Regions from separate parts of the Brevundimonas sp. KH_060 genome, predicted to be linked through region 1. Evidence: predicted binding sites of a transcription regulator. Region 1 holds the regulator's gene; each other region holds the start of a gene.

Region 1 (10,631 bases):
ACGGCCTGAGTTGGTTATGGGTGATCACTTAGTCTGTTGCAGCGCATCATCCAAGCGTCCGAGACTTTCGTCGCGCCCGAGAGCGCAAAGAGTGCGTGCGATATCTGGCGACGTCGAGCCGCCCGTCAAGGCAGCACGCATGGAAGGTCCGATTTTTCCGAAGCCTACGCCCTCTTCTTCGGCGAAGACCTTAAGCTCGGCTTCCAGAGCAAAGACGTCCCAGCTCTGGAAAAGACCCAGTCGTTCACGCAGTCGTGAAATTCGCTGACGGCCTTCGCCTTGCAGCAATCCGGCGGATTTCTCGTTTAAGGCGAGCGGACGCACCTGCAACACGAATGCCGTTTGATCGGCCAGTTCGGGGATGGTCTTGGCGCGATCCTTGACGAAGGGCATGGCGTGAAGAAGCCGTTCCTCGTCATCCGGCTGCAACGTGCGGCCGCGCGCCAGATGGGCGTCCAGGGTCAGCTTGGCCAGGCGGTCGTCGTCCGCCAGACGCAGCCAGTGGGCGTTGACGTGGGCCAGCTTGTCGAAGTCCAGGCGAGCCGGGGCCTTGTTGACGCCGGTCAGGTCGAACCAGGCGAGAGCTTGCTCGTCGCTGAACAGTTCGTCGTCGCCGTGCGCCCAGCCCAGCCGGGCCAGATAGTTGCGCATGGCCTCGGGCAGATAGCCCATGTCGGCGTATTCGTGCACCGCTTGCGCGCCGTGACGCTTGGACAGCTTGGCGCCGTCCGGGCCGTGGATCAGCGGAATGTGGGCGAAGGTCGGCCGCGTCCAGCCCAGGGCGTCGTAGATCAGGCTCTGGCGCGCGGCGTTGTTCAGATGGTCGTCGCCACGGATGACGTGGGTCACGCCCATGTCGTGGTCGTCCACCACCACGGCCAGGTTGTAGGTCGGCGCCCCGTCCGAACGCAGGATGACCAGGTCGTCCAGCGACGCCGAGTCCCAGCGCACGGTTCCCTGTACCGCGTCATCGACCGCGACGGCCTGATCCAGCGGACGACGGAAGCGCACCGTGTGCGGCTTGGCCAGGTCGTCGACGGACGGCTCGCGGTCGCGCCAGGGTGAGACGAAGTCGCGACCCTCGGCCTTGGCCTGGTCGCGCAGGGCCGTGGTCTCGTCGGCGGTCAGGAAGTCGCGATAGGCGTGGCCGGTCGCCAGCAGTTCATTGACCACGTCGCGGTGACGGTCGGCGCGGGCGAACTGGAAGACCGGCTCTTCGTCGCCGAACAGTTCGAGCCAGGACAGGCCGTCGAAGATGGCCTTCACAGCCTCGTCGGTCGAACGCTCGCGGTCAGTGTCCTCGATGCGGATCAGGAATTTGCCGCCGCGCCCCTTGGCGTACAGCCAATTAAATAACGCGGTTCTCGCCCCGCCGATATGCAGGTAGCCTGTAGGCGAGGGGGCGAAGCGGGTGACGACGGTCGAGGAAGGGGAGGTCATAGAGGCAGGGTCCATAGGGCAGGGTCTTATACGCCCGCCCGTGGGGAAGCGAACCCTTGTGGCCCGGTTATTTGACAGTCTTGGCGATGACGTGCGTGCGCAGGCGGATCGCTGGCCCCTCTGGTCGTCCGTCTGCTTCGGCGCAGGGTGCGCCGCCTATTTCACGCTGAAGGATGAACCGGCGGCGTGGCCGCTGGCGGCGGCGGCTGTCGTGCTGCTGGGCGCCTGGATCGTCGGGCGCATGTGGGGCCTGCCGCGTTGGGGGACGTTGGCTCTGCTGATGTTGGCCTGTTTCGGCGGCGGTTTGGCGGTCGCCAAACTGAGGGCTGTGGCCGTCGCGGCGCCGATCGCACCCGCTGACTTGAAGCCCACGCAGCTCGAGGGTTGGGTCATGGACGTGGATTCGCCGGGCCAGAACGGCGCTCGGGTGGTCGTGGCGCCGGTGCGGGTGCGGGGCCTGACGTCCGAGGCGACGCCCGAACGGTTGCGCGTCACGGTGAAGGGCGCGCCGCCGCCGCCTGGCGCGGCGATCCGCGTTTTCGGCATCCTGAACCCGCCGCCGCCGCCCGCCAGCCCCGGCGCCTATGACTTCGGCCGCAACGCCTATTTCCAGGGCATGGGCGGGACGCTGTTCGCCCTTGGACCGACGCGGCCCGTCGATCTTGCGCCGCCGCCCTGGCGCGTGCGGATGGCGATGCGGGTCAACGCCGTGCGCTACGCCCTGGCCGAACGGATCGTGGCGCGCCTGGGCGAGCGGACCGGCGGGGTGGCGGCGGCCATGACCACGGGGCATGAAACGTGGATCCAGAGCCCGGATCTGGACGCCATGCGAGATTCTGGCCTGGCGCACATTCTGTCGATCTCGGGTCTGCATATGGCGGTCGTCGGGGGCTTCGTCTTTTTCGCGGTGCGCCTGCTGGTCGCGGCCTGGCCGTGGCTGGCGTTGCGCGTGTCAGGCAAGAAGGTCGCGGCGATCGCGGGTCTGATCGCGGTCGGAACCTATCTGGTCATTTCGGGTTCGCCGCCGCCGGCCGAGCGGGCGGCGGTGACGGCCGCAATCGCCTTTCTGGCCGTATTGGCGGACCGACAGGCGGTGACGATGCGGTCGCTGGCGGCGGCGGCCTTCGTCGTCCTGCTCCTGCGGCCCGAGGCTGTGGTGACGCCGGGGTTCCAGATGTCTTTCGCGGCGACGGCGGCCCTGGTCGCCCTAGTCGAGGTCTGGCCGCGCCGCATCCGCGAGTTCGCCGCGCCCTGGCCCATCGTCGCGGTGCAGAGGTTCGGCAGTTGGCTGCTGGCCGCCTGCGCCGCAAGCCTCGTGGCGGGCATGGCGACGGGGCCGTTCGCCATGCAGCACTTCAACCGCACGGCCGTCTATGGGCTGATCGCCAATCTGGCGACGGCGCCGCTGGCGGACTTCGTCATGATGCCCGCCCTGGCGCTGGGCGCGGCGCTGGAGCCGCTGGGCCTGGGCGCGCCCTTCCTGTGGCTGGCGGGGAAGTCGGTGGATGTCATGCTGGCGATAGGGCATTGGGCGGCTGGTTTGCCCGGCGCGGTTCAGGCGATCCCCAGCGCCCCGGCGGCGGCCTTGCCGGTGGCCTTCCTGGGCATACTGTTCATGTGTCTGTGGCGCGGGTGGTGGCGCTGGCTGGGGCTGCCCTTCGCGGCGGCGGTGCTGATCTGGCCGCGCCCGGCGCAGCCGGATGTCTGGATCGGCGACGGCGGGGCCAATGGGGCGTATCGGCAGGGAGAACAGGCGGTCGTGATACGGCCTGTGGTGCGCCAGTTCGCCAGCGACCTGTGGTCCCGGCGGCGTGGGCTGGAGGCGGTCGGGCGTCCGGGCGAAGGCTGGACCTGCAAGCGGTCCTTCTGCGCGCCGGAGGGCGAGGACGGTGCGCTGGCCCTGTGGTGGGGCAAGGCGACGCCGGGCGAGGCGCAGATGGACCAGATGTGCCGCAGTGCGGAGGTGGTCAGCGTAAGGGCCGTGGTCGCGGTCCTGCCGCCGTCATGCAAGGGGCGGCTGGTGCTGGACGGCGCCGACCATGCGCGCGGCGGCTCGGTGGAGCTGTGGCGGGAAGAGGCGGGCGGCTGGCGCGCCCTCTGGGCGGCGGAGGTGCGGGGACGGCGACCGTGGAGCGGGGCTCCATCCTAACTCGCTCATCGCGACGGAGGCCGGATCCAATAAGAACCGTGCTGGCGTTCAGGTTTAGAGAGAAGGCAACTTCAAACGGCCCTGCTTGAAGCCAAAGCACTGGGTCCCGGCCTCCGCCGGGATGAGCGGAAATCACAGGGCGGCGCGCATCAATGATACCGGCGCAGCAGGCCGACCAGCTTGCCTTGAACCTCGACTTGGTCGGGGCCGAAGATGCGGGTCTCATAGGCGCTGTTGGCGGGCTCGAGGGCGATGGACTGGCCCTTCTTGCGCAGGCGCTTCAGCGTGGCTTCCTCACCCTCGACCAGGGCGACGACGATCTCGCCGGAAGAGGCGTTCTCGACTCGCTTGATGATGACGGTGTCGCCGTCGAGGATGCCCGCTTCGATCATGGAGTCGCCCTCGATCTCGAGCAGATAGTGCTCGCCGGCGCCCAGCATGGATTCCGGCACGGGCAGGCGCTCGCGCTCGTGTTGGATGGCGGCGATGGGGGTGCCGGCGGCGATCTTGCCCAGCAGGGGCAGGTCGCGGACGTCGTTGGCGGCCTCGGCGGCGGCCGGGCGCGGATTGAGTCCGCCGCCCTGGATCACGTCAGGCTTGAACGGCGCGCGGCCCTTGGCCGGAGCAGCGGTCGTCGCCTGTTCCGGCAGCTTGACCACCTCCAGCGCGCGGGCGCGGTGGGCCAGACGGCGGATGAAGCCGCGTTCCTCCAACGCCGTGATCAGGCGGTGGATGCCGGACTTGGACGCCAGATCCAGCGCCTCCTTCATCTCGTCGAAGGAGGGCGAAACGCCCGTCTCCCGGATGCGCTCATGAATGAACATCAGGAGTTCGTGCTGTTTCTTCGTGAGCATGGCGCAGAATCCAGAACAAGGCGTGAACCGTTGATGATGTTCTGTAAGTGTTCTGGTTAAAAGTCAACTAACGCCACGCTGAACCCCGCGCCCGCCGCCATGACGGGCGCGGGGGCAGGGTCTTATTGCGTCGGCGTGGCCGGGGCGCCGTCCTTGTAGCGCGCGAACCACTCGATCATGGCGTTCATGCGGGCGGCGTTCTGGGACGGGCGGACGGCCAGGCTGTGGCCGACGCCGGGGATCTTCACCAGGGCCGTGGGCACGCCGCGTAGTTGCAGGGCGGTGTAGTACTGCTCCGACTCGCTGACGGGGGTGCGGTAGTCCTCGTCGCCGACGACGACCATGGTGGGCGTCTTCACATTGCCGACCAGCGACAGCGGCGACCGGCGCCAGTAGGTCTCCGGGTTCTCCCACGGATATTCGCCGAACCAGTAGCGGGCGAAGAAGGCCGGGTTGTCAGCCGTCAGTACGAAGCTTGCCCAGTCGATGACCGGCTTCTGGACGACGGCGGCCTTGAAGCGGTCGGTCTTGCCGACGATCCAGCTGGTCAGCACGCCGCCGCCCGAACCGCCGGTGACGAACAGCTTGTTCGGGTCGGCGATTCCCTGAGCGATGATGGCGTCGACGCTGCTGATCAGGTCGTCATAGTCGTTCGACGGATAGTTGTGGTGGATCAGGTTGGCGAATTCATCCCCATAGGACGTCGAGCCGCGCGGGTTGACCGACAGCACGGCGTAGCCCGCAGCGGCGAACAACTGGTTGTCGGTGGCGAAGTGCGGGCCGTAGGCGGCGAAGGGACCGCCGTGGATCTCCAGCACCAGCGGATAGCGCTGGCCCTCGACATAGTCGGCCGGGAGGGTCAGCCAGCTTTCGACCGCGCGTTGATCGTGGGAGGAGGCGACCTGGATGCGGCGCACTTCGCCCAGGCGGCGAGCGCTGAGGAAGTCGGCGTTCAGGCGGGTCAGCTGGGTGCTGCGGCCGCCTTTCAGGACGTGGACGTCGGCCGGGCGGCTGGAATCGCCGCGCGTATAGGCGATGGCGCCGTCGTCGGCCACGGTGAAGCCGCCGCCGGTATAGGGGCGGCCGAAGTCGTCGCCGGTCAGATCCTCGATCAGGGTGGTGACGGCGCCGTCCATCGACACGCGGGCGACCTTGGTGCGGCCCTGGTCGTCATAGGCGACATAAACCGAGCGGCCGTCGCGGCTCCACGCCGGAGACTGAACCGAACGGTCGAGGCTCTCGGTCAGGACGCGGCTGTTCGAGCCGTCGGCGTCCATCACATAGAGGCGGGTGTTGTGATAGCCCATCCGCTTATCGTCATAGCCGAGGTAGGCGATGCGGCGGCCGTCGGGCGATGCGACGGGCGCATTGTCGGGCCCGGCGCGGCTGGTCAGCGCGGTCAGGCCGCCGGTCTGGACATCCAGGGCGAAGACTTCGCTGTCGGCGGCTTCGCGCTGCCAGTCGGGGCGACGGTTGGCGCTGAGGTAGAGGGTGCGGGAATCGGCCGACCAGGACAGGCCGCCGCCGTGATGGAAGTCGCCGTGCGTCAGCTGGCGGGCGCCGCCGCCCTGAGATCCGACGACGAAGACGTGGCGGAAGCCGGGCTTCAGATAGCCCTGGCCGTCAGAGCGGTAGGAGACGCTGTCGATGATCTCCAGCGGCGGGGCCCACTGGGCGCCTTCGGGCTTGGCCAGAGGCGAGCCGATCTTGGGTTTGTCGCTGGGGACCAGGACGGAATAGGCCAACTGCTCGCCGTTGGGCGACCAGGTGACGCTGGACGGGGTGTTGGGCAGGTTGGTGACGCGGACGGATTCGCCCGACGCCATCCAGCGCACGAACAGTTGAGGCGCGCCGCCCTCGGCGTTGGAGATGTAGGACAGGCGCGAGCCGTCCGGCGACCAGCGCGGCTGGCGGTGCGAACCGGCCGAGGCGATCAGGGGCGAATGGCGGCCGGTCTTCACATCGATCAGCCAGATGGTCGGCCGCATCCGGTCGGTCATGATGTCGGCTGTCTGGCGGACATAGGCGATCTGGCCGCCGTCAGGGCTGATCTGGGCGTCGGAGGCGACCTCCATGCCGAACAGGTCTTGCGCGGTGAACAGGCCGCGATCGGCGGTCGGCAGACTAGGCGCGGCCGCTGTCTGGACGGCGGTTTGCGCCATCGCAGGCGCGTGGGCGCTCAGGATCAGGGCGCAGGCCGCCCAGGCGAACTTGTTCATATGAAACCCCCTCTGGTTCGAGTGGGATCATAGAAAGGCGCAAGGTTGCGGCAAGATAGGGAAAGGGCCGCCGGAACGAATCCAGCGGCCCTTTTTCATTCGCGTTCCGAAGAAAAGTCAGAACTTGAAGCTGGCCCGCAGCAGCAGGGTGTAGCGGACGTAGTCTTCCAGCAGTTCGGCGTCGCCGGTGATCGACAGCAGTCCCAGATCGTTGCCGACGTTCAGGCGGAACCCGAGGATCGGACCACCGCCTTCGATGCTGGCGGGCTCCAGGGTGAAGGCGTCGCCGCCCGAAGCCAGGCGGGCGATGGTGGTCCCGGCGTCGACCGAGAAGTTCTGACGCCAGCCCAGACGGACCTCGGGGCGAATCCAGCCTTCCTTGCCGAAGCCGTAGCCGATGTTCACGGCGGCCACGCCCGAGAAGATGTGGCCGTCGCGCTCATCGATGTCGAGGTCGAAGCCGTCGCCGCCGCCGCGTTCGGTGCGGGCGTCTTCGCTCAGCGAGAAGTATTCGACATAGGCCTCGGGACGGATGCTCAGGCGACCGAAGTGGCGCTCGTACGATGCGCCCCCGGCGGCGGCCAAGGTGAAGCCGTGCCAGTCGGATTCGTTCTTCAGATTGATGCCGTCGGCGACCAGCTTGCGGGTGGCGCTGAAGGAGGCGTAACCGCCCGCTGCGCGCGCCCAGGTCGTCCAGTACTGGCCTTGAGCGCGCCAGTAGAGGCCCAGCTCCAGCAGATTGGCCGACAGCACTTCCTCAGCCGCCGCTTCCGGGTCTTCCAGATCCGACGACGTGAAGGCCGCCGTCAGGCCGAAGGCGCCCATGTTGGTGCCGCGCTCGACGCCGCCCGCCAGGCCGAAGCCTTCCGAACGGAAGCCGTAGGTGTCGGTCTTGTCCTTGTCGGCGTAGAAGTTGATCTCCTGCACCCAGGCGCTGGTCTCGCCCGGCGCCGCGGCGGCGTTGCGGCCGGTCAGGGCGCGGGTCACGGCGTCGACGCCGCTGGCCAGCGACAGCAGCGGACCGCCCGAGTGGTCGGGCAGCAGTTGCTGATAGATGTTGAAGAAGCCGTCGCGGTCCGTCTGGTTCAGCATGGCCGCGCGGATCAGCTCATTGTCGGCCAGACCGGCGTAGAGCACGTCATAGGCGGCGGCCTCGGCCTTGATCATGCCGGCCTCTTCCGCCGTGCGGCGGCGGGCGTCGACCGTCAGCTTGCCGCCGGCTTCGTCGACGTTGGCGTTGACCACGAAGGCGTAGGGCGAGTTGGACTGCAGCAGATCCTGGTCGATGGCGCCGACGTTCAGGTCGCCCGCCTCGATGATGGTGAAGGAGGTCGGATCCTGGATCAGGGAGTTGAAGCGCACGCCCAGGCCCGCGCCGTCGGCCAGATCGGCGCTGCCGCTGACCTTGAAGCCGCCGGACGCGCCATTGGCGGGGTCCAGGGTCACGATCAAGTTGCCGTCCGCGCCGACGTTCAGGTCGCTGACCTGAAGCTGGCCCGTATGGCGAGCGTCCAGCGTGCCCTTGGAGATGTCGATGTCCAGCTGGCCGTCGCCGTTGGACAGCTTGCCGGTCACCACGGCGCCGCCGCTGATGGACAGGCGGTCTGCGCCGGTCCCGAAGGAGATGTCGCCGTTCACCGTGCCGTTGCGGATGTCCAGCACGTCGGCGCCCGAACCCAGGCGGATGTCGCCGCGGATGGCGGGCTCGTTGATGTCGGGCACGCCGTCCTTGTCGGCGTCGGGCAGCTTGTGATCGGGAACGACCACGCCGTCCTGCACCAGGGTGACGCCCGTGCTGTTGGCGCTGACATCGACGGCGATGGCCGATCCGGTCTGGGCCACGTCTTTTTCAGGGCTGACGACGGCTTGAATCTTGCCGGTGTTGTTGATCGACGTCAACGTGCCGGACTCATCGCGCAGGGCGACGGCGTCGCTCTTGGAGCCGTTCACACCGGCCGACAGGGAGCCGGAGTTGCTGAATGAGGTGACGTTGGCGCCCTGGTTGATCAGCACGCCCGCAGCCACATTGGCTTCGGAACCAGCAGAGACGCTCTGAATCACGCCGGAGTTGACGATACCGGGAACCGTCGCGCCCGCGCCGACCAGGACGCCGGTGCTGTCGCCCGTGTTCGCCGTGACGGTGATCGTGCCCTGGTTGTTCAGGCCGCCGGCTAGGCTGACCGAATGACCCGTGCCGCCGATTTGAACGGCGGTGGCGTCGATGTTCTTGTATACGCCGGCCGCTTCGATGGCGCCGCGGTTGATGAAGGCATAGGCATTGTCGCCGGTTCCGACGGCGCCGAGGCTGATGTCCTTGTCGGCCGATCCGACCAACACCGCCGGCGCGCCGCCGAACGTGCGAATGGAGGCCGTCGTTTCTTGAGCGTCGGGAATGCCGTCGCCGTCGCGGTCGTCGTCCTCGCGATTTTTCTTGCCGTCGCCGTCGTCGTCCTCATCGCCGTTCTTGACGCCGTCGCCGTCGTCGTCTCCCTCGATCCCGCCAGGTCCATAGGACGGGGCGACGTCGAACAGCACGCCCTTGCCGACGTCGCCCGCGATGCGAACGGCCGGGCCGCCCTGCAACAGGTCGTCGGCGTCGAGGTTCTCGAGATAGGTCACGCCCTCGCGAGGTTCGCCCGTTGTGGGCTTGCTCGGCGGAGCCGTGGTGTAACGATAGCCGGTGCTGGTGACAGCGCCTTGAATCTTGACCGCGCCGTCGACCGCGCCATCGACGGCGACGCCGACCGCGTTTTCGCCGACCGCAGTCACGCTGCCCAAGAGGGTGACGTCCCCGGTGACGTCGCCCGTCGTGTGGATGCCGTAGGTGTTATTGCCGATGACGCTGATCTGGCCCTGGCTGAAGATGTTGCCGGTCAGGGGGGCCTCGACGGTCAGGCCCGACGAGTTATTGCCTTCGACCTTGATCGCGCCGGACGATTCGATGCGGACGTTTCCGACCAGCGGCGCCGAGCCGCCGACGCGGACGCCGTGACGGTTCGTGCCGTCGGCGAACGGGCCGTCCAGGTCGCCGTCCTTGTCGTCGTCCTTATACTCTTCGATGGAGTCGGTGATGTTGATGGAGCCGCCGATGGTGACGTCGCCGGTGTTGCCGCCGTTGACCAGGACGCCCGTAGCGCCGTCGGCGGCCTTGAGCATGTCGATCTTGGAGCCGGCGTCCAGCTTCACGTCATTGCTGGAATTCAGCGTCACGGCGGCGCCGGAGGTCACGGTGATCGAGCCGCCGTTGGCGAGCCGAACGTCGTCGGGAGCGCCGTTGTTGGCGGTCGCGGTGCTGATGGGCGTCGTCCGCCCGTTGGAGATGACCTGTTCAGCCTGAACGCCGGAAGCGACCAGCAGGGGAGCGATCGCAACAGCGCTCGCGAGCAAGATACGCATTCGTAAGAAACCCCTCGTGGTCGCACGCGCAAGGATTGAAGGCGACCCTCCTATCAGGGTCCACGCCCGCACGCCCCAAGTTTCTCGAATTTGAGGCGAATGCAAGACCGGCCGTAGGGAGATCAACCTGAACGGCAGATGAAAAGCGGCGGCGTGCGACCGGATTGCGACGGCCTCTTGAGCGCAGCGGTTGCAAGCGGTAGGGGGCCGAAAAGCACGGTGAAGATTAACCGGGCCCATCGCATCCAAAGCCGGAGCTTTAGCGTTAGCGTGAAGAACGACAAGCAGAAGGTCCACCGGATGAGCGCGAGCCATATCGACGTCCAAGAGAGCGAACTGAGGCTGTTCCCCGGCCTGGACGAAGAGGTGGCCGACACCTTGCGGGCGATGAAGACCGCCGCCGCTGATTCCCGACCGCGTCTGGTCGACACCACCATGCTGTTCGCGCCGCGCTCGGGCGGGGTGAAGCGCTATCTGCTGTCGAAAAAGACATGGCTGGAGGCCAATAGGCCGGGCGTGGTGCATAATCTGGTCGTGCCGGGCGCGGGATACAGGGCGGAGCCGGACGGCGTC
Region 2 (10,631 bases), 1.5 Mb from region 1:
TGTCCTGCACGACGACGTGGCCGAGGCCGCCGTCGTCGGCTTCCCCCACGACATCAAGGGCCAGGGCATCTACGCCTATGTCACCCTGAACAAAGGGGTCGAGGCCACCGAAGACCTGCGCAAGGCCCTGGTCGCCCAGGTTCGCGAGGAGATCGGCCCTATCGCCGCCCCCGACGTCATCCAGTGGGCGCCGGGCCTGCCCAAGACGCGTTCCGGCAAGATCATGCGGCGCATCCTGCGCAAGATCGCCGAGAACGAACTGGGCGCGCTGGGCGACACCTCGACGCTGGCCGATCCATCGGTGGTCGATGATCTGGTGAAGAACCGGGCGGCATAACTTCTATACCCGCTCATCCCGGCGTCCGCCGGGGTGAGCGGGTACATCATTCAGCTCCCCCCGAAGAGGCGGCCTCGGACAGCGCAAGCTGGACGGGGCCGCCCGCCTCGGCTTCAGTGGCCGGCATGAGCGGAACCCTCGACGGCCTGACCATCATCGAAATCGGCGGCATCGGCCCCGCCCCCTTCTGCGGCATGATGCTGGCCGATCATGGGGCCGAGGTGGTGCTGGTCCACCGTCCCGGCGCCGCGCCTGATCCGCGCGATCCCCTGAACCGCAGCCGCGCCCGACTGGTCGAGGCTGACCTGAAGACGCCCGAGGGCACCGCCCTGATCCGCGATCTGGCGCGCACCGCCGACGGCCTGATCGAGGGCTTCCGCCCCGGCGTGATGGAGCGTCTCGGCCTCGGCCCTGACGCGCTGCTGGCCGACAATCCGCGCCTCGTCTACGGCCGCATGACCGGCTGGGGCCAGGATGGGCCGCTGGCCCCGGCGCCGGGTCACGACATCGACTACATCGCCGTATCGGGCGCCCTGCACGCCTTCGGCCGGGCGGGCGAGAAGCCAACCCCGCCGATCAACATGGTCGGCGACTTCGGCGGCGGCGGCATGCTGCTGGCCTTCGGCATGGTCGCGGGTCTGCTGAAGGCCCAGCGCACAGGGCGCGGCGACGTCATCGACTGCGCCATGACCGACGGCTCTTCGCTGTTGATGAGCATGATCTGGGGCTTCCGCCAGAATATGCCCGCGCCCCTGCCGCCGAGCCTGGCCTGGCGCGACGAGCGGGGCGTCAACCTGCTCGACACCGGCGCGCCGTTTTACGAGGTCTATGAGACGCAGGACGGCAAATACGTCGCCGTGGGCGCCATCGAACCGGCCTTTTACATCGCCTTGATGCGGCTGACGGGGCTGGCCGGCGATCCCGACTTCGCCATGCCGTTCGATCCGGTCCAATGGCCGAGGCTGAAGGACAAGCTGGCCGCAGTCTTCCGCACCCGCACCCGCGACGACTGGTGCAGCGACCCCGACGCCCAGGCCGCCTGCGTCGCCCCCGTCCTATCCATGACCGAGGCGCCCGACCATCCGCACAACCAAGCGCGCGAGGCCTTCGTCACGGCGCAGGGCCTGGTGCAGCCCGCGCCCGCGCCGAGGTTCCGGGACAGCCCGGCGCGGCGGCCGGAATAGGCGCCCTACAAAATCCGCTCACCCCGGCGGACGCCGGGGCCCAGTGCTTTGGCCTCAAACGCAGCGTGAATAGGCCTGCCCCTACCCCCATCCCGTCATCCCCGGTCTTGTGCCGGGGATCCAGAACCGCGCACGTATGAAGGCGAAACGCCACGCCTTCGCGCCCAAGCCCTGCGTTTATGGATTCTCGGGACAAGCCCGAGAATGACGAGGAAGATTAAGGGACGCAGGCCAAACACCCCGCCGGAATGAGCGGGGGTAAGGTCACCCCCCGTCCGCCCACACCGTCTTGTACAGATCGAACCGGCGGTCGCGCAGGTTCCGCACCGTTCCCTGCGCCTTGGCCCAGGCCAGGTCGGACAGGTCCAGATCCGCCACCGTGACCGTCTCGACGTTCTCGCTGGCCTCAGCCGCCACCCCGTCGCGCGCGAAGGGGAAGTCGCACGGCGTCAGGATGCAAGACTGCGCACACTGAATGTCCATGTTCTCGACGTTCGGCAGGTTGCCGACATTGCCCGACAGCACGACGTAGCACTGGTTCTCGATCGCCCGCGCCTGCGAGCAGTAGCGCACCCGCAGATACCCCTGCCGGTTGTCGGTGCAGAAGGGCGTGAACAGGATGCGCGCCCCCTCGTCCGCCAGACGCCGCGCCAGTTCGGGGAACTCGGAATCGTAGCAGATCATCACCCCGATCGGCCCGCAGTCGGTCGGGATGGCGTGGACGCGATCGCCGCCCTTGATGTTCCACCAGTGGCGTTCGTTCGGCGTCGGGTGAATCTTCTCCTGCTCATGCACCGAGCCGTCGCGCAGGAAGACATAGGCGACATTCTGGATCTCGCCGTCCTCGGTCCGCGTCGGGTGCGAGCCGCCGATGATGTTGACATTGTAGCCGACCGCCAGCTCGCGCATCGCCTCGACGAAGCGGGGCGTGTAGCGGGTCAGGGCCTCGATCGATTCCGCCGGCGTCAGCTTCTTCGTCTCCAGCGACAGAAGCTGCAGCGTGAACAGCTCGGGGAAGACCACGAAGTCGGCGCGATAGTCGGACCCCACATCGACGAAGTATTCGACGTTGTCCATGAACTCCTGGAAGCTCTCGACCTTGCGCATCTGCAGTTGGACGGTGGCCACGCGCACCGTCTCCTTGACCGCAAAGGCCGCCCCCTTGCCCGTCGCCTCGACATAGTAGGGGTTGCGCCAGACCCAGCGCGCCGCATGGCCCAGCGACGCCTTGTCCGACGGCAGATAGTTCAGCAGCACCCCCGCCGGCTCGAACCCTGAACGCTGGTGAAAGGCCATGATCGGGTCCTTCACCTTGCGGTCGCGCACCGCCTCCACATAGGCGTTCGGGTCGGGATAGGCGGCGCGGCGACGCGCCAGGCCCGGCATCCGTCCGCCGAAGACGATGCCCTTCAGGTTCTGCGCCTCGCACAGGTCACGGCGCGCATCATACAGGCGCTGGCCGATGCGCAGGCGCCGCCGCGCCGGATCGACGCAGACCTCCATCCCGTACAGCCACTCGCCCGCCGGATCATGCCGCGCGCCATAGCCGCCGCCGGTGATCTGGTCCCAGGTGTGCGGTCCCATGGCCGAGGCCTCGTCAATGCGGAAGCTGGCGGCGTAGCCGACGATCTCGCCCTCGAACTCGACCACGAACTGGCCGTCGGGATAGGTGGCGATCTGGCCGCGCAGCATCCCCGGCGTATAGGGCGGCATGTCTTTGTAGACCCGCGCCACCAGGGCGTTGATCCCGGCGACGTCGCCCAGGCGGGCGTTGCGAATGGTCAGGACGGCGGGCTTGGCCGGCTCGGCGGGTTGGACGATTTGGGCGGTCTGAAGATCAGTCATGTCCCCCTAACGCGCGAGCTTGGCTGTTGGATCATTTTCATCGCCTTGGACCCGCGCGGGGATAGGCGCACAATGGCGTCATGTCCGGCATGGCCCAGGAAATGGCGCAGGAAATCGAACTCAAGTTCCGGCTCGGTCCCGGCGCCGCCGCGCGCCTGGCCGCCCATCCGGCCCTGGCGGGCGAGGACAGCGTTCAGACCCTGCGCTCCGTCTATTTCGACACGCCGGATCAGGCGCTGCGCCGCGCGGGCTGGGGCCTGCGCGTGCGCGCCACGAGGCGTGGCTTCGTCCAGACGCTGAAAGGCCAGACCGGCGGCGACATCCTCAACCGCACCGAATGGGAGACGCCGGTTCCCAGCGAGGCCCTGGACTGGAAGACGCTGAAAACGACGCCCGCCGCCGCCCTGCTGAAGGGCCGCCGCCGCGCCCTGTCGCCCCGCTTCGCCAGCACGGTGCGCCGCCGCACCCGGCTGGTCGCCTTCGACGGCGCCGTGATCGAGGCCGCCTATGACGAGGGAGAACTGTCGGCGGGCGACCGCGTCGAGCCCCTGCGCGAGCTGGAGCTGGAGCTGAAGGACAGCCCGCCCCAGGCCCTGTTCGCCCTGGCCCGACGCCTGTCGGCCGACATCGCCCTGGTCCCCCTGTTCGAAAGCAAGGCCGAGCGCGGCTGGCGCCTGGCCGAGGGGTTGGAGCGCGCGCCCCGTTTCGCCCGCGCCGATCCCCTGCCTCGCGCCATGTCGGCCGAGGCCGCCTTGCGCCGCACAGCCCTGGCCGCCCTGGGCCAGGTCTCGGCCAACGCCGAACTGCTGCGCCGCGTTCGGCGGCCCGAAGCCCTGCATCAGCTGCGGGTGGGTCTACGCCGCCTGCGCGCCGCCCTGTCGGTGTTCGCTCCCCTGCTGGGCGAAGACGTCGCCCCCGTCGTCGCCGAGCTGAAATGGTTGGCGCATGAGACCGACGCCGCCCGCGACCTGGACGTCTTCATCCGCGACGTCTTCCATCCCGCCGCGCTCGAGACGCCCGACCCCGACCTCGCCCCCTTGGGTCTGCGCCTGCTGGCGGCGCGCAGCGGCGCCTACCGCCGGGCCATGGCGGCGATCGATTCGCCGCGCTACGCCGCCCTGATGCTCGAGACCCTGACCTGGATCGAGATCGGCGCCTGGCGAACCGATCCCGACCCGGTGCGCGCCTGGCGTCGACAACGGCCCGTCGCCGAATTCGCCGCCGAGGCCTTGCAACAGTTGAACCGACGCATACGGCGCGGCGGCCGCCGCCTCGACCAACTGGACGCCGCAGGTCGGCACCGTCTGCGCATCCGGGTGAAGCGTCTGCGCTATGCGGCCGAGTTCTTCGCCGGCCTGTTCGAGCGCCCCGGCCGCGAGCGACGTTTCCGCGCAGGTCTGGAGCAGGTCCAGGACGCCTTCGGCGCCCTCAACGACCTGGCTGTGGCGCGCGACCGCATCCCCGCCGAAGCCCGGCTGACCTCGCCCGAGATCGCCTTCGCCGCCGGGCGGCTGATCGGCCGCCGCGAACAGAACGCCGTCATTCTGCACGCCGCTTCAGACCGCGCCTTCGCTCGCCTGGCCCGCGCCCGGCCCTTCTGGCGCGGCTGATAAGTCACGACAAAATCGGTCGCATCGCGATAAATGTTCTCGTTCAGTTCACGAGAACATCTTGCGAACAAGAACAAACCATGTCCATAGTCCGTCTCAACGAGGGAGCGGGTCCGTGGCGGGTCTCTCCCGAAGTCAGATGGGAATCATGGCAAGGGAGAGAAAACCAATGTCACAGGCGGCACTGAAGCTCGTGGGTAAAGAAGACGGCGAAAAACAACGCGCTCTAGAGGCGGCGATCGCGCAGATCGATCGCGCCTTCGGCAAGGGCTCGGTCATGAAATTGGGCAAGGCCGGCGTAGTGGCCGAGATCGACAGCGTCTCGACCGGCTCGCTGGGCCTCGACATGGCGCTGGGCATCGGCGGCCTGCCAGTCGGTCGGGTCATTGAAGTGTTCGGTCCCGAATCCTCGGGCAAGACGACCCTGGCCCTGCACACCGTGGCCGAAGTCCAGAAGAAGGGCGGCGTGGCCGCCTTCGTCGACGCCGAACACGCGCTGGACCCGGTCTACGCCCAGAAGCTGGGCGTCAACCTGGACGATCTGCTGGTGTCGCAGCCCGACACGGGCGAACAGGCGCTGGAGATCGTCGACACCCTGGTGCGCTCGGGCGCCGTGGATATCGTGGTGGTCGACTCGGTCGCTGCGCTGACGCCGCGCGCTGAAATCGAGGGCGAGATGGGCGACAGCCTGCCCGGCCTTCAGGCCCGCCTGATGTCGCAGGCCCTGCGCAAGCTGACGGCCTCGATCTCCAAGTCGAAGTGCATCGTCCTGTTCATCAACCAGATCCGTCACAAGATCGGCGTCATGTACGGCTCGCCGGAAACGACGACGGGCGGCAATGCGCTGAAGTTCTACGCCTCGGTACGCCTCGACATCCGCCGCACCGGCGCGATCAAGAACCGCGACGAGGTCGTCGGCAACACCACCCGCGTCAAGGTGGTCAAGAACAAGGTCGCCCCGCCGTTCCGCGAGGTCATCTTTGACATCATGTACGGCGAAGGCATCTCCAAGATCGGCGAGATCATCGACCTGGGGGTCAAGGCCAACATCATCGAGAAGTCGGGCTCCTGGTTCTCCTACGACTCCACCCGCATCGGTCAGGGCCGCGAGAACGCGAAGGAGTTCCTGAAGAACAACCCCGACATGGCCCTCGCCATCGAGAAGGCCGTCCGTCAGTCCACGGCCAAGATCGCCGACGACATGCTGGGCGCCCCCGAGCCTGACGAGGGCCAAGATCTGGAGGGCTGATCCGTCCCGTCACACCTAAACGCCGTCATCCTCGGGCTTGACCCGAGGATCCAGCGGGCGCCGCCCTCTGCCTTAACGGCGGGCAGATCAGCGCCCTGATCGGCCAAAGCTTCTCCGTTCGCCGCCGCGCGACCCGCCTACCGACCCCGCGCGGCCGGTCGGACTGAGACCGGCCCGCCCGACCTGCTTCGGGCGGGCCTCTTTTTTTTGCGCCCCGTCCTCTCCCGCTCATCCCGGCGCCCGCCGGGATGAGCGGAGATTGAGAGACGCCCGTCAAACGCGTTTCTCGGCCCAACGGCCTTGTTCCCCCTCGGCGCCTACGGGCAGAGTCCCCCCGAACCCACGGAGCCTCCCCATGACCGTCATCGCCACCGCCGACCTCTGCGACGCCCATCCTGACGCGGTGAAGGTCTGCCAGACTCCCTTCCGCAGCTTTGGCCAGGTCACGACCTTCCACGGCCCGATCCGCACCCTCAGCGTGCTGGACGACAACGCCCTGGTCCGTCAGACGCTGGAGCGATCCGGTCAGGGCGCGGTTCTGGTGGTCAACGGGGGCGGCTCGCTGAAGCGCGCTCTGGTCGGCGACAATCTGGCGAAGCTGGCCATCGACAACGGCTGGGCCGGGATCGTCGTCCACGGGGCCGTGCGCGACACCGCCGTCATCAACACCATGGACATCGGCGTCAAAGCCGTCGGGACCATTCCCTTGCGCGCCGACCGCGACGCCATCGGCGAGATCGACATCCCTACCGCTTTCGGCGGCGTCATCTTCACGCCCGGCGACTGGCTCTACGCCGACGAGGACGGCCTGATCGTCTCGTCGCGCCGCCTGCACGATTAGAGCGCTATCGACCGTAAAAACGCAGCCCCGACCGCATGATCACGCGCCAGTGATGCGTTCGGCGCAAAATCCCTATATGACGCCGGTTCCGATACTTCCTCCCGCGCGCCCGAGTTCCAGAGCGATACGCCCATGACCAGCCTGAAGCAGATCCGTTCCACCTTCCTCGACTACTTCGCCGCCGACGGCCACGAGAAGGTGCAGTCGGCTCCGCTCGTGCCGCAGAACGACCCGACGCTGCTGTTCGTCAACGCGGGCATGGTGCCGTTCAAGGACTACTTCACCGGCGCCGCCACCCCGCCCTACAAGCGCGCCACCAGCTCGCAGAAATGCGTGCGCGCCGGCGGCAAGCACAACGACCTGGACAATGTCGGCTACACCGCGCGTCACCACACCTTCTTTGAAATGCTGGGCAATTTCTCGTTCGGCGACTACTTCAAGGACCACGCCATCGAGCGCGCCTGGACCCTGCTGACCAAGGAGTTCGGCCTCGATCCCAAGCGCCTGCTGGTCACCGTCTATCACACCGACGACGAAGCCTTCGACATCTGGAAGAAGATCACCGGCTTCTCGGACGACAAGATCATCCGCATCCCGACGGCCGACAACTTCTGGGCCATGGGCGACAGCGGCCCCAGCGGCCCCTGCACCGAGATCTTCTACGACCACGGCGACCACATCTTCGGCGGCCCTCCCGGTTCGCCGGACGAGGACGGCGACCGCTTCGTCGAGATCTGGAACAACGTCTTCATGCAGTTCGAGAAGGAGAACGACGAGATCGTTCGCGAACTGCCCAAGAAGTCGGTCGACACCGGCATGGGTCTGGAGCGCATCGCCGCCGTGCTGCAGGGCGTCCACTCCAACTATGACGTCGATCTGTTCAAGAGCCTGATCCACGCCTCGGAAGAGCTGACCTCGACCAAGGCCGAGGGCGAGCGCGCCCCGTCGCACCGCGTCATCGCCGACCACCTGCGCTCGACCGCCTTCCTGATCGCCGACGGCGTGACGCCCTCGAACGAGGGCCGGGGCTATGTCCTGCGCCGCATCATGCGCCGCGCCATGCGTCACGCCCACCTGCTGGGCGCGTCGGACCCGCTGATGCACCGTCTGGTGCCGACGCTGGTTCAGGAAATGGGCGAGGCCTATCCGGAACTGGGCCGCGCCCAGGCCTTCATCGAGGACACGCTGAAGCAGGAAGAGATCCGCTTCCGCACCACCCTGGGTCGCGGCATGAACCTGTTCGATCAGGCGACCAGCGACTTCAAGGCCGGCGACATGCTGGACGGCCAGACGGCCTTCACCCTGTACGACACCTACGGCTTCCCGCTGGACCTGACGCAGGACGAGGCCCGCCGTCGCGGCTTCAGCGTCAACGTCGACGGCTTCGAATCCGCCATGGCCGAGCAACGCGACCGCTCGCGCGAGCACTGGAAGGGCTCGGGCCAGACGGCCTCGGCCGGCGCCTGGCTGGCCCTGCGCGACCAGCACGGCGGCACCGCGTTCACCGGCTATGAGTCCGAGACCGGCGAAGGCAAGGTTCTGGCCATCGTCAGGGACGGCGCGGAAAGCCCGTCCGCCGCGACCGGCGAAACGGTCGAGGTCCTGCTGGACAAGACCCCCTTCTACGGCGAAGGCGGCGGTCAGGCGGGCGACAAGGGCGCCTTCGTCTGGAGCGGCGGCGAAGGCCGCGTTCTCGACACCAAGAAGCACGGCGGCGACCTGCACGTTCACACGCTGGAAGTGACCAAGGGCTCGCTGGCGACCGGCGCAGTCGTGACCGCCACGGTCGCGGAAGGCTCACGCCCGACCACCCGCGCCAACCACTCCGCCGCCCACCTGTTCCACGCCGCCGTCAAGAACGTGCTGGGCGCCCACGTCGCCCAGAAGGGCCAGATGGTCGACGCCGAGCGCATGCGCTTCGACTTCAGCCACAACGCCCCGATGACGGACGAGGAGATCGCCCGCGTCGAGGACGAGGTGAACGCCGTCATCCGCCAGAACGTCACAGTCACCACCGAACTGATGACGCCCGACGCCGCCATCGCGGCGGGCGCCGTGGCCCTGTTCGGCGAAAAGTACGGCGATGAAGTCCGCGTCCTGACCATCGGTCGCGCCCTGTCTGGTCCGGGCGCCTATTCGGTCGAACTGTGCGGCGGCACTCACGTCTTCCGCACCGGCGACATCGCCCTGTTCAAGATCGTCTCGGAAGGCGGCGTGGCCGCCGGCGTGCGCCGCGTCGAGGCCCTGACGGGCGAGGCCGCCCGCCGCTTCCTGCTGGATCAGGCCAACGTCGCCCGCCATCTGGCCCAGGGCTTCAAGATCCAACCCGCCGAGGTTCCGGCCCGCGTCGAGGGCCTGCAGGCCTCGGTCAAGACGCTGGAGAAGCAGGTCGCCGATCTGAAGAAGCAGCTGGCCCTGGGCGGCGGCGCGGGCGCCAATGCCGCGCCCGAAGAGATCGGCGGGATCAAGCTGATCGCCCGCGTTCTGGACGGCGTCGACGGCAAGGGCCTGCGCGGCGTGGCCGAGGACTTCAAGAAGCAGATCGGCTCGGGCGTCGTCGCCCTGGTCGGGGTCACCGACGGCAAGGCGGCCATCACCGTCGCCGTCACCCCGGACATGGCGGGTAAGGTCAACGCCGCCGACCTGGCCCGCGACGCCGTCATCGCCATGGGAGGCAAGGGCGCAGGCGGCAAGCCCGACTTCGCCCAGGGCGGCGCCCCGGACGGCTCCAAGGCCGAGGACGGCCTGAACGCCATCCGCACCGCGCTGAAGGGCTGATCCTGCCTCTACCCTCTCCCAATGGGAGAGGGCTTGAGCCTCCAAGAGCGAAGCGATTGGCGAAGGCGAAAGGGTGAGGGTTCAACGGCAAAGTCGGCCGAAGGGCGTCGCGCGACGGCTGACGCCGACTGACAAGACAAGCCCCTCACCCTTTCGCGCCAGAACGACGGCTGCGCCGCCGTGCGGCTCAAGCCCTCTCCCGCCGGGAGAGGGACTATTTCACTCCGGCGTCCCCAGATCGATCGCCGCCAGCTTCCAGCCGAACAGGTTGCGACGCTTCATCAGCAGGGACACCGCTTCGTTCGGCTGGTCGTCGCGCGTCAGGGTGACGGCGAAGGTGTCCAGGTCGCGATAGCCCCACGACTGGCGCACCCGGTCATTGTCAGGCTTCGCCTCCTGCTCGGTTTCGACAGAGAGGGCGGGCTTGGGCGAGCGGCCCTCCTGCACCATCATCGAAATGGCCTGAGGGGTCACGAAAGCGTCCACCGCCCCGCCGACGATGGCGGGCGCCAGCAGCATCCCCAAGCCCGACAGACCGCTGTCGGCCATGCGCGGATCGTTGCGCATCTCGGCCATCATGCGGGCGTTCAACTCGTCCTTCAGGCTGGCGCGGAAGGCGGGAAAGTCTACCTGACGCTCCAGCCCCTTTTCATCCCCAACCTTCGCCGCCTGCACCAACGATCGCGCCGCCAGCAGCGGCGATGCGGCGTAGGCGACCACAAAGACAGCGGCGGACGCCAATCCAAGACGAATGATCAGTTTGCGGTTCATCGGCCCTCCCCTGCCT
Region 3 (10,631 bases), 560 kb from region 1:
TTCAGGCTGTTCGATCGGAAGCCAGGTTGCGCGCCAAAACCGCGACGAACAGGGTCCAGGGCAGATCCTGGTGGCTCATCAAGACGCTTTCCGACACGCTGAGCAGCAGGAAGGCGGCCAGATAGGCCAGGCTCAAGTAACCTTCGCGTCGCCCCAGGCTATTCAGGCGGAACAGTATCGCAGTCGCCGTCAGAGCTATGACCGCGCCCACCAGCCACGTCCCCGTCCAGCCCAGTTGAACGCGCAGGTCCAACCAACCGTGGTGCGCCGAGGGCACGCGCCAGCCGGTCTCGTGACGAATCCACTCCATCGGTTCGGTATCCAGCACCCAGAAGGCGCCGTAACCATAGCCGAGCCAGGGTCTCTGCGCCGCCATGCGCTCGATCGCGGCCCAGATCTCGGTGCGGCCGGTCAGCGTCGGATCCTTGCCGAACAAGGCCAGAATTTCGACGGAGTACTGGCTCCAGACCCACAGGCTGATGACGGCGGTCAGCCCCAGGCTCCATACGATGACGACCCCGAACACCGGCCCCATGCGGGCGATCAAACGGCACATGGCGATCAGCCCGCCGCCCAGCATGGCCATGATCAGGGCGGTCTTGGACTGCGAGCCCAGCAGGGCCAGCGCGCAGACGCCGATGGCCGCCACGGCGATGCGTCGATCCTGCGGCGCGCCCGCGGCCAGCAGGGCCGAGGCGGCGATCAGGCCGACCGCCATGATCATTCCCATGTGGTTCTTTTCGTACCATAGGCCGCGCCACAACCCGGCGTTGGCGCTGTGATGGACGCCCAGACTCGGAAACAGGAAGACGGCGATCAGGCTGCCGATGCCGAGGGCAAGGAAGGTCCAGGTCAGCAGGCGCGGCAGTTCCGCGCCCTGGAATGCGATGCCGAGATAGATGGAGAAGCCGCCGGTCAGGGCCAGGGCCAGAACCCGTCGTTGGGTTACGTCCGGCGCTTGCGACCATAAGCCGGACGCCAAGGCCAGGATCACCATCAGCGCGAGCAGGATGAAGGCGGGCCAGGCCGCCGCCATCTGGCGCGCCCGAAACGCCATAAGTCCCAGTATGATCAGATAGACCGGCGGCCAGATCAGTCGAAGCGCCGGAAGTTCTTGCTGCTGCGGTGCAAAGATCGGTCCGATCAGCGCCCCGGTCAGAAGGAATAGGATGAAGGCCGCCGCGACCTGTTCCCAAAGGCGCGGCGCGACTGAGGATGTCTGAGGTTCTGGACGAACGGCGCGCACGGGCGCACGTTCGCGGAACAGGGTTAAGGAAGGGTGGGGCATGGCCGCCAGTCTGATGCGCGTTCGACGGCCCGGAGAGCATGCACGGGTCAGCTTTGTCGAGCTATTCTTCGATCTCGTCTTTGTCTTCGCCATCACCCAGGTCAGCCATCTGCTGCTGGCGCACCTGACGCCGCTGGGCGCGCTGGAGGCGGCCGTCTTGCTGGCGGCGGTCTGGTGGGTGTGGATCGACACCAGCTGGATCACCAACTGGCTGGATCCCGAGCGCGGTCCCGTACGGTTGATGATGTTCGCCCTGATGGCGGCGGGCCTGGTCATGTCGATGTCCCTGCCCACGGCGTTCGGCGACAGGGGATTGACGTTCGCTTGCGCCTTCGCCGCCATTCAGGTGGGACGCAGCCTGTTCACCCTGTGGGCGGTGCGCAGTTCGCCAGCGCAGAGGGCGAACTTCCAGAGGATATCGTTATGGGCCCTGCTGGGCGCCGTATTCTGGATCAGCGGCGGCCTGGCCGAGGGGCAGACGCGGCTGCTGATCTGGCTGATCGCCCTGGCGCTGGAGTTCACAGGCCCGGCTCTGGCCTTCTTCGTGCCGGGCTTGGGACGATCCAGCACGACGGACTGGGACGTCGAGGGCGCGCACCTGGCCGAGCGAGTCGGCCTGTTCGTCATCATCTGCCTGGGCGAGTCGATCATCATCACCGGAGCGACGTTTGCGGAACTGACGTGGACGGCGCCGGTGGTCGCGGCCTTCGTGTCCGCCTTCGTCACCACCATCGCCATGTGGTGGCTGTTCTTCAGCGAGGCGCACGAGGCGGGATCGGAAACCATCAGCCACGCCGCTGACCCCGGCGCCATCGCCCGAAGAACCTATACCTATTGCCCGATCATCGTGGTGGCGGGGATCGTGGTGACGGCGGTCGGCGATGAGCTGGCCCTGGCGCATCCGTTGGGCGTGGCGGGCGCGGCGAGTGCGGCCGTGCTGATCGGCGGTCCTCTGCTGTTCCTGCTGGGCACGGCCCTGTCGGTCTTCAGCATCTGGGGCAAGGTGGCGTGGCCGCGCGTGATCGGGGGGGCGGTTCTGGGAGCCGTTTTCCTGATCGGGCGACAGTGGTCGCCGCTGGCGCTGACGATGGCGTCGACCATTGTTCTGGTGGTGACGGGGCTGTGGGAGTCCTTCGCCCCGCGAGGGCAGCGCGCCTAGGGCGCCTTCTCCACGAAGGTGTCGATGACCTTCTTCTCGCCCGCCTTGTCGAAGCTGACCACCAGCTTGTTGCCCTCCACCGCACGAACGGAGCCATAGCCGAACTTCTGGTGGAACACTCGGTCGCCGCGCGCCCAGCCGGACGCCGCCTTGGGATCGGCCGTGGCGATCAGGCGGCCTTCGCCCTCGATCACGGCGCGGCGGGCGTAGGCGGGCTTGGGCGTCTGGGCGGCAGTATAGGTCTGGGCGCGCTTCCAGCCGGGGCTGGAATAGCCGCTACCGAAGGAGGGGGCCTCGTCCCAGCGGCTCTTGGCCTCCTTCATGCCGGTCGAGGCGCCGTAATAGCCGGTGTCCGACTGCGGCTCGACGTGGGCGATGGGCAGTTCATCGACGAAGCGGCTGGGCAACTGAGAGGTCCAGCGGCCATAGACCATGCGGTTGGCGGCGAAGCTGATGCGCGCGTCCTGCTTGGCGCGGGTGACGCCGACATAGGCGAGGCGGCGTTCCTCCTCGAGGCCCTTCACGCCCTTCTCGTCGATGCTCCGCTGGCTGGGGAAGACGCCTTCCTCCCAGCCCGGCAGGAAGACCAGCGGGAACTCCAGCCCCTTGGCGCCGTGCAGCGTCATGATCTGCACCGAGCCTGAACCGTCGGCGTTCTCGTCGCGGCGCTCCAGATCCATGACCAGTGAAACATGCTCCAGATAGGCCTGCAGCGTCTCGAACGACTGCATCGACTGGGTCAGCTCCTTGAGGTTGTCCAACCGCGTCTGGCCGCTGGTGCGGTCGGCCTTCTGCATGGCGGTGTAGCCGCTCTCGTCCAGCAGGGTCTCCGTCACCTGCCAGTGCGGCGTGCCCATGGCCATCAGGTCGCGCCAGCGGTCCAGATCGCGCACGAAGTTGGCTAGCGGCGTGCGGGTGCGGGCCTGAAGCTCGTCCGTGGTGATCAGATGGCGCACCGCCTGCATGGCCGAGACGCCATTCTCGCGCGCGATGTGAAGGATCTTCTGGACCGAGGTGTCGCCGATGCCGCGCTTGGGGACGTTGACGATGCGCTCGAACGCCAGATCGTCGTCCTCGGACTGGATCAGCCGCAGATAGGCGTGGGCGTCGCGGATTTCCGCCCGCTCGAAGAAGCGCGGCCCGCCGATGACGACATAGGGAATGGCCAGCATCAGGAAGCGTTCTTCAAACGCTCGCATCTGGAATGACGCGCGAACAAGAACGGCCATGTCCTTGTAATTCATGTCCTGCTTGCGCGCGGTCTCGATCTCGTCGGCGATCAGGCGGGCCTCGGCCTCGCCGTCCCAGACGCCGCGCACGCGCACCTTGTCGCCGCTGTCGTCCTCGGTCCACAGGGTCTTGCCCAGCCGGTCCTGATTGGCCGCGATCAGGGCCGAGGCGGCGCCGAGAATGTGCTTGGTCGAGCGGTAGTTGCGCTCCAGCCGGATGACCTTGGCGCCGGGGAAGTCGCGCTCGAAGCGCAGGATGTTGTCCACCTCGGCCCCGCGCCAGCCATAGATCGACTGATCGTCGTCGCCCACGCAGCAGACATTGCCGGTCGAGGACGTCAGCAGCCGCAGCCACAGATACTGGGCGACGTTGGTGTCCTGATACTCGTCCACCAGGATGTAGCGAAAGCGGCGACGATATTCCTCTGCCAGATCAGCATGTTTCGACAGAATGGTGATGTTGTGCAGAAGCAGATCGCCGAAGTCGCAGGCGTTCAGCGTCGCCAGTCGCGCCTGATAGGCGGCGTACAGCGCCGGGCCCTTGCCGTTGGCGAAGTCCTCGCCCGGCGGCAGCTTGTCGGGCGTCCAGCCGCGGTTCTTCCAGTGGTCGATCATATGGGCCAGCGACTTGGGCGTGAACCGCTTGGTGTCGATGTTGGCCGCTTCCAAAAGCTGCTTCAGCAGCCGCTCCTGGTCGTCGGTGTCCAGGATGGTGAAGCTGGACTTCAGCCCGACCAGCTCCGCATGGCGACGCAGGATCTGCGCCGCGACCGAGTGGAAGGTGCCCAGCCAGCGCAGCCCCTCGGACGACGGGCCGATCAGATGGCCGATCCGTTCGCGCATCTCGCGCGCGGCCTTGTTGGTGAAGGTGACGACCAGCAGTTCCCACGGCTTGGCCCGGCCGGTCGCCAGAATATGCGCCAGACGGGTGGTCAGGACGCGCGTCTTGCCCGTGCCCGCGCCGGCGAGCACCAGCACCGGCCCCTCGGTCGTCTCCACCGCCTCGCGCTGTTCGGGGTTCAAGCCCGACAGATAGTCGGGCGCCGTACCTTGCGGAGCCTGAGCGCGGGCGAGGTCGGAAATGCGGGGAGCGGGCAGGTCGGTCACAGGGGCGGATACTCGGGCGGCGACGGGGACGGGCGGGCGAGCCGCCGGAATCTCAAAGGGAGAACATAAGCAGCACAGCGACCAAAGTCAGTCCCATTCGCACGATCTGTGGTTGGAACCGTGAACAGCGAGCGCCGTTTTGCGGCTGACAGGGCAAGCAAGGGAGGAGCGTCTGATGGCGAACAGTTCCAGCGGCGGCGCGAACGTCGGCCTCGCCTTCATCGTGGGCGCCTTGGTGGTGGTCGTTGCTGTTCTGGCGTGGTTTCTGCTCGGGCGAGGCGGGCCGATGCGCCCGGAAACGCCCAACCTGAACGTGGACATCAATGTACCGGCGCCGCGCCTGCCCGAGGCGCCGGATCGTCCCGCGCCGCCCAAACTGCCCAGCCCGACCGAACCGCCGCAGGTGGCCGCGCCCGAGCCCAAGGCTTGAGGTCGTGAAGGTCGCCTTGAAGCGGGTCTATGAGCCGCCGTCGGATGCGGACGGCACACGTATTCTGGTGGATCGTCTGTGGCCGCGCGGGCTGAGCAAGGACCGGGCCCGCGTCGATCTGTGGCTGAAAGAGATCGCGCCGACGACGGCGTTAAGGCAGTGGTTCGCCCACGACCCGGCGAAATGGGATGAGTTCCAGCGGCGGTATCGGGCCGAACTGGACGGCAACCCCGACGCGGTGGCCGAACTGAAGGCGGAGCTGAAGTCCGGTTGCGTGACGCTCGTCTATGGGGCCAAGGACGAGGAACGCAACGATGCCGTTGTGCTGCAAGCTTATCTGACCGCGTCCTGACTCTTTAACCGCTCGTCCCGGCCTTCGCCGGGATGAGCGGGGCATGATTACTTCAGCCGATAGCTGATCGTCGTGACGACCCGCACCTTCTTGTTCGGGCTGCTAGCTTCATCGCCCGTACCGTCGCGCGACAGGATCTCGAACGAGCCCTGTCCCGCTGTCTTGATCGGCCCCAGAGGCGCGCCGGAATCCTTGGCGAACTGTTCGGCGCCGCTGCGGGCGGCGGCGGTGGCCTCGGCGATCATGGCCGGACGCACGTCGTTCAGTTTGGTGAAGATGTAGGACGGGCCGTTGAAGTCCTGCAGCACCACGCCCTGGCGCACTAGATCGTTCAGGTTGCGGGTCGTGGTCTGCACCCGATCCACGTCCGTGGTGCGCACGATCACGGTCTGGGTCAGGATGAAGCGCGGCCCGCCGGTCTGGCTGGCGTATTCGCGCGAACGGGTGTCGGCCACGCCCAACTGGCCCAGGTCCACGGCGTCGTCGGGATAGCCCTGGGCCTTCAGGAACTGGCGCACGATGGCCAGGTCGCCGTCGATACGCGCCTGCACCTCCGACAGCACGTCGCCCGAGGCGGTGAAGCGGACCGGCAGGACGGCCAGATCGGCCTTCACGTCCTTTTCGGCCAGGCCGCGCACGGTGACGGAGCGGTCGCCCGCGCGGGCGTTGACCACGCCCTGACCGATCAGGGCGCCGCCGCCGATCAGGCCCACGGCCACCAGTCCGCCGAAGACGGCGGCGGGGATCAGGCGGTTAGCGTTCGTATCGCTCATGACGTCGTCTCTTCTTCTGCGAAGCTGCGGTCGCCGCCGGTCCATTGCAGGGCCAGGATGCGGCAGGCGGAGGCCAGGGGACGACGGCCCCGCCAGTCGTCGATGCGGATCAGCAGGCCGGACCGGCTGAGCGCTAGTTCGGCTGCGATGGCGTCCAGCACGGCCCAGAACTCAGGCTCCAGCGCCACCGAGGTGGCGTGGCCGGACAGCAGCACCGATCGCTTGGCGAGGCCGCTCAAGGCTTAGCGCACGCCTACCATGACGATCTCGACGCTGTTCGGCGCGCCGCGCGTCAGCACCGAATGGCGCGTGTCCGTGGTGAAGCGCAGGGCGCCGGACGGATCGCGGATTTCGGCGCGGGCGGCGTATTCCATTCGGCTGTCGATCTTGTCGTTCGGCACCGACAGGGTGACGGCGTAGGGCGGGCCGCGACCGTCCAGGCGCTGAGTGGTCTCGGCGACGACGCGGGCAGGGGCGTCCATGCGGCTGACGTCTTCGACCCGGACGGTCAGAACGTGGCCCGGCGGCAGCATGATGCGCTCGCGATACCGGGCGCTGACCTGAACTTCAGTCATGTTGTCGGAAGCCTCCGGCAGGGTGGAGCAGGCGGCGGCCATCAGGGCCGGGGCCAGAACGAGGGGAGCGAGGAGCAGGCGCATCAGCGTATCCTTCATGAGCGGCTAGCTTAGCAGAACGCGCCAACGTCACATAAGGCTGCAACAGTTGAGAGACGCCGGGCATAAAGCGGTGCTATCGAAAGTTCCTGTTTCGTTTCGACCGAGTCGCCGGCGTGTCACAGTCTGAATCTCCTCATTCCGAAACCGCGTCGTCACGGTTTTCGTCGCCTGCCATGCTGGCCTTCGGCGGCGTCGGGATCTGCGCCCTGATCTGGGGCACGACCTGGTACGCCATCACCTTCCAGCTCGGCGCCGTCGATCCGGTGATTTCTGTGGTGCTGCGGTTCGGCATCGCCTCGGCCCTGCTGGCGCTGATCGTCAAGGCGACAGGCGGGCGGTTGGCCCTGACGCGCAGCCAGCATCTGGCGGCGCTGGGGCAAGGGCTGTTCTCCTTCGCCGTCAGCTACGCCTTCGTCTATGCCTCGGAGGAAAAGATCGCCTCGGCCGTTGTGGCGGTGATCTTCGCCGCCCTGGCCTTCCTGAACCTGATCCTGTTCCGCGTCGCCTCGGGTCAGAAAGCCGCCGGCGCCGCCTGGCTGGGCGCAGGGCTGGGCGTGGTCGGGGTCGGCGTCCTGTCTGCGGGCGAGGTGATGGGCGCAGGCCTGGGCGCCCATGCGGTCGCGGGCGTCAGCTTCGCCGTGATCGCCGTCGTCGCCTCGGCCTTCGGCAACTGGTTCGCCTGGCGCGGACAGCAGGCCGGCTCGCAGGTGCTGCCGTCGACCGCCTGGGCCATGGCCTACGGCACGGGGACGCTGACGCTGTACGCCCTGGTCACGGGCGTGTCCTGGTCGGTGGCGTGGAGCCCGGCCTATGTCATTTCCTTGCTGTATCTGGCGGTGTTCGGCTCAGTCATCGCCTTCGGCCTGTATTTCACCATCGCCCGCGCGAGGGGATATGCGACCGCCAGCTATATCTCGGCCCTGACGCCGCCGATCGCCATGCTGGTGTCGGTGATGTTCGAAGGGGCGCGCTTCGGCGTCCTGGCGCTGGTCGGTTTGGCTCTGGTGCTGGCGGGGCAGTTGTTCCTGATCCGCGCGCCGAAACGCTCGGCCGCCTGATCAGGCGGCGCCGGTCACGACCGGCGTATCGGCCCGCGCGCCCCATTCGGCCCATGAACCGTCATAGAGCCGAGACGGCCGCCCCAGAACGGCCAGACCAAGGGTCAGGATCGCCGCCGTCACGCCCGAACCGCAACTGGTGATGACGGGCTGGTCCAGATCCACGCCCGCCGCGTGGAAGGCCTCTTCCAGCGCCGCGCCCTGCTTCAGCGTCCCGTCCGCGTTCAGCAGGTTGGGGAAGGGAAGGTTGAGCGCGCCCGGCATGTGGCCGGAGCGCAGGCCGGCGCGCGGTTCGGGCGCTTCTCCGCGAAAACGCGCAGCGGCGCGCGCGTCGAGGATCTGCGAGCTCCCGCTCAGGGCGGCCCGCACCTGATCCAGGTCCGCAGTCGCTGCGACGTCGGGACGGGGCAGGAAGCAGACAGGTGCAAGCGCCGTGGAGGGGGTCTGAACCAGGTGACGCCCTTCGGAACGCCATTTGGGCAGCCCTCCATCGAGGACCTGGACATGATGCGCGCCCATTGTCCGCAGCATCCACCACACCCTTGGTGCAGAACGGATTCCTACGGTGTCGTAGACCACGATGTGGTTGGTCTCGCTCAGTCCCAAGGCGGCCATTCGGGCGGCGAACGCCTCGGCAGAGGGCATCATGTGGGGAAGATGAGAGTTCTGCTCAGAACTGGCTTCCAGATCGAAGAAGACTGCTCCCGGCAGGCGCTGGGCTTCGAAATCAGGCCGTCCGTCCCGTCCGTCGAGATGCCAACTGCCGTCCACGATGCGCAGCTTCGGATCCTCGAGCCGGGATTCGAGGTCAGCAGTAGAGATCAGCGGGGGATAAGCGGTCATATGATCATGCTACCACAATGCGCGAATATCAGGGCCTGTAGCCCCTGTGGTCAGGCGCTGAGTCGCCTTGTAGGTTGCGAAGCCGAGGGTTCGACGCCACCTGTCCGACTCAAAGTCGCGGCATAGGCCCGCGAACCGCCGTTGAAACCAGTCGAAAGCGCCGCCGTGACCTCTCCGAACGCCGTCATCACCCTGTCCGAAGGCCTCAAGACCCCCGTCGTCATCGGCGGCGGCGCCCGCATCGTCTTCATCGCCGGCCCGTGTCAGATGGAAAGCCGTCAGCACGCGCTGGAAACCGCCCATGCGCTGAAGGAGATTGGCGAGCGGCTGAACCTCGGCATCATCTACAAGACCAGCTTCGATAAGGCGAACCGCACCAGCGCCAGCGCCGCGCGCGGCATCGGCCTGAAGGACGCCCTGCCGATCTTCGCTGAAATCCGTGAAGTCACCGGACTGCCGACCCTGACCGACGTCCACTCCGAGGCCCAGTGCGGCCTGGTCGGCGAGGTCGTGGACGTGCTGCAGATCCCGGCCTTCCTGTCGCGCCAGACCGACCTACTGCTGGCCGCCGCCGCCACGGGCAAGGCCATCAACATCAAGAAGGGGCAGTTCCTCGCCCCCTGGGACATGAAGAACGTCATCGCCAAGGTCACGGGCGCGGGCAACCCCAACGTCATGGCCTGCGAGCGCGGCGCCAGCTTCGGCTACAACACCCTGGTCAGCGACATGCGCGCCCTGCCGATCCTGCGCGAGATCGGTTGCCCGGTGGTCTTCGACGCGACCCACAGCGTCCAGCAGCCGGGCGGGCAGGGCACCTCCTCGGGCGGCCAGCGCGAGTTCGTGCCGGTGCTGGCCCGCGCCGCCGTCGCGGTCGGCGTCGACGCCGTCTTCATGGAGACGCACGAAGACCCGGACAACGCCCCGTCCGACGGCCCCAACATGGTGCCGCTGAGCCAGTTCGAAGCCCTGGCCGCCGAACTGATCGCCTTCGACGACCTGGCTATCAAGCTCGGCCACAAGGGGCCGATGGCGAAGACGGCGTGAATCCGCTAGTTCGGCGTCATGGCTGAACGTTCTCTTGATCTCGGCGCCCTGCAGTCCCTGCTGGAGCGCGTGCGCGACCTGAAGGTCGCCTGCGTCGGCGATCTGATGCTGGATCGCTATGTCTATGGCGAGGTCAGCCGCATCTCGCCCGAGGCGCCGATCCCCGTTCTGCGCGCGCGCCGCACCGTGGCCATGCCCGGCGGCGTGGGCAATGTCGCCCGCAACGTCGCGGCTCTGGGGGGTCAGGCCCGTCTGGGCGCGGTGGCGGGCGATGACGCAGCGGGCGCCGAACTGGCCGAGCTGATCGTCGCCGAGGATCGGATCGAGGACGCCCTGATCCGTCCCCAAGGCGCCGCCACCATCGTCAAGACGCGCTTCGTCGCCGCCGGCCAGCAACTGCTGCGTCTGGACGATGAGGCTGCGCTCCATTCCGGCTATGCCGACAAAGGCGTGTTCCAGAGCGCGGGGGCCATCCTCCTGTCCGACTACGCCAAGGGCGTGGTGGACGACGGCGCCATTCAGGCGGCGCTGTGGGCCGGGACCGAATACGGCGCGCCGGTCATCGTTGACCCGAAAGGCCGCGACTTCGCCCGCTATGGCGCGGTGGACGTCATCAAGCCGAACGCCAGCGAACTGGCGGGCGCCACCGGCCTGCCGACTGAGACGGACGA

Evidence for each region. The regulator LexA, encoded in region 1, represses DNA repair genes until DNA is damaged. The targets are predictions, from matches to a motif close to ATGTTCNCNANNTGTTCT.
Region 2: a site for LexA is predicted at 5,030-5,047, ahead of recA (recombinase RecA). Genes of this name have one in related genera too.
Region 3: a site for LexA is predicted at 4,844-4,861, ahead of AC3IPP_RS06845 (ATP-dependent helicase). Genes of this name have one in related genera too.

The regions. Positions count from the first base shown of each region.
Region 1 covers NZ_CM174463.1:1,953,474-1,964,104, reverse strand. Annotated here, with positions in the region: gene gltX (glutamate--tRNA ligase) at 25-1,440, opposite strand; gene AC3IPP_RS09660 (ComEC/Rec2 family competence protein) at 1,532-3,589, shown strand; gene lexA (transcriptional repressor LexA) at 3,739-4,443, opposite strand; gene AC3IPP_RS09650 (S9 family peptidase) at 4,566-6,662, opposite strand; gene AC3IPP_RS09645 (autotransporter outer membrane beta-barrel domain-containing protein) at 6,780-10,058, opposite strand; gene AC3IPP_RS09640 (glycosyltransferase) at 10,359-10,631, shown strand, end outside.
Region 2 covers NZ_CM174463.1:458,511-469,141, reverse strand. Annotated here, with positions in the region: gene acs (acetate--CoA ligase) at 1-337, shown strand, start outside; gene AC3IPP_RS02395 (CaiB/BaiF CoA transferase family protein) at 463-1,521, shown strand; gene AC3IPP_RS02390 (GNAT family N-acetyltransferase) at 1,786-3,366, opposite strand; gene AC3IPP_RS02385 (CYTH and CHAD domain-containing protein) at 3,447-4,976, shown strand; gene recA (recombinase RecA) at 5,146-6,225, shown strand; gene rraA (ribonuclease E activity regulator RraA) at 6,581-7,066, shown strand; gene alaS (alanine--tRNA ligase) at 7,199-9,844, shown strand; gene AC3IPP_RS02365 (DUF2939 domain-containing protein) at 10,064-10,615, opposite strand.
Region 3 covers NZ_CM174463.1:1,392,361-1,402,991, forward strand. Annotated here, with positions in the region: gene AC3IPP_RS06835 (O-antigen ligase family protein) at 2-1,288, opposite strand; gene AC3IPP_RS06840 (low temperature requirement protein A) at 1,287-2,447, shown strand; gene AC3IPP_RS06845 (ATP-dependent helicase) at 2,444-4,783, opposite strand; gene AC3IPP_RS06850 (hypothetical protein) at 4,959-5,213, shown strand; gene AC3IPP_RS06855 (DUF488 domain-containing protein) at 5,230-5,565, shown strand; gene AC3IPP_RS06860 (SIMPL domain-containing protein) at 5,613-6,338, opposite strand; gene AC3IPP_RS06865 (ribbon-helix-helix domain-containing protein) at 6,335-6,577, opposite strand; gene AC3IPP_RS06870 (YbaY family lipoprotein) at 6,581-6,997, opposite strand; gene AC3IPP_RS06875 (DMT family transporter) at 7,189-8,073, shown strand; gene sseA (3-mercaptopyruvate sulfurtransferase) at 8,074-8,916, opposite strand; gene kdsA (3-deoxy-8-phosphooctulonate synthase) at 9,058-9,960, shown strand; gene rfaE2 (D-glycero-beta-D-manno-heptose 1-phosphate adenylyltransferase) at 9,979-10,631, shown strand, end outside.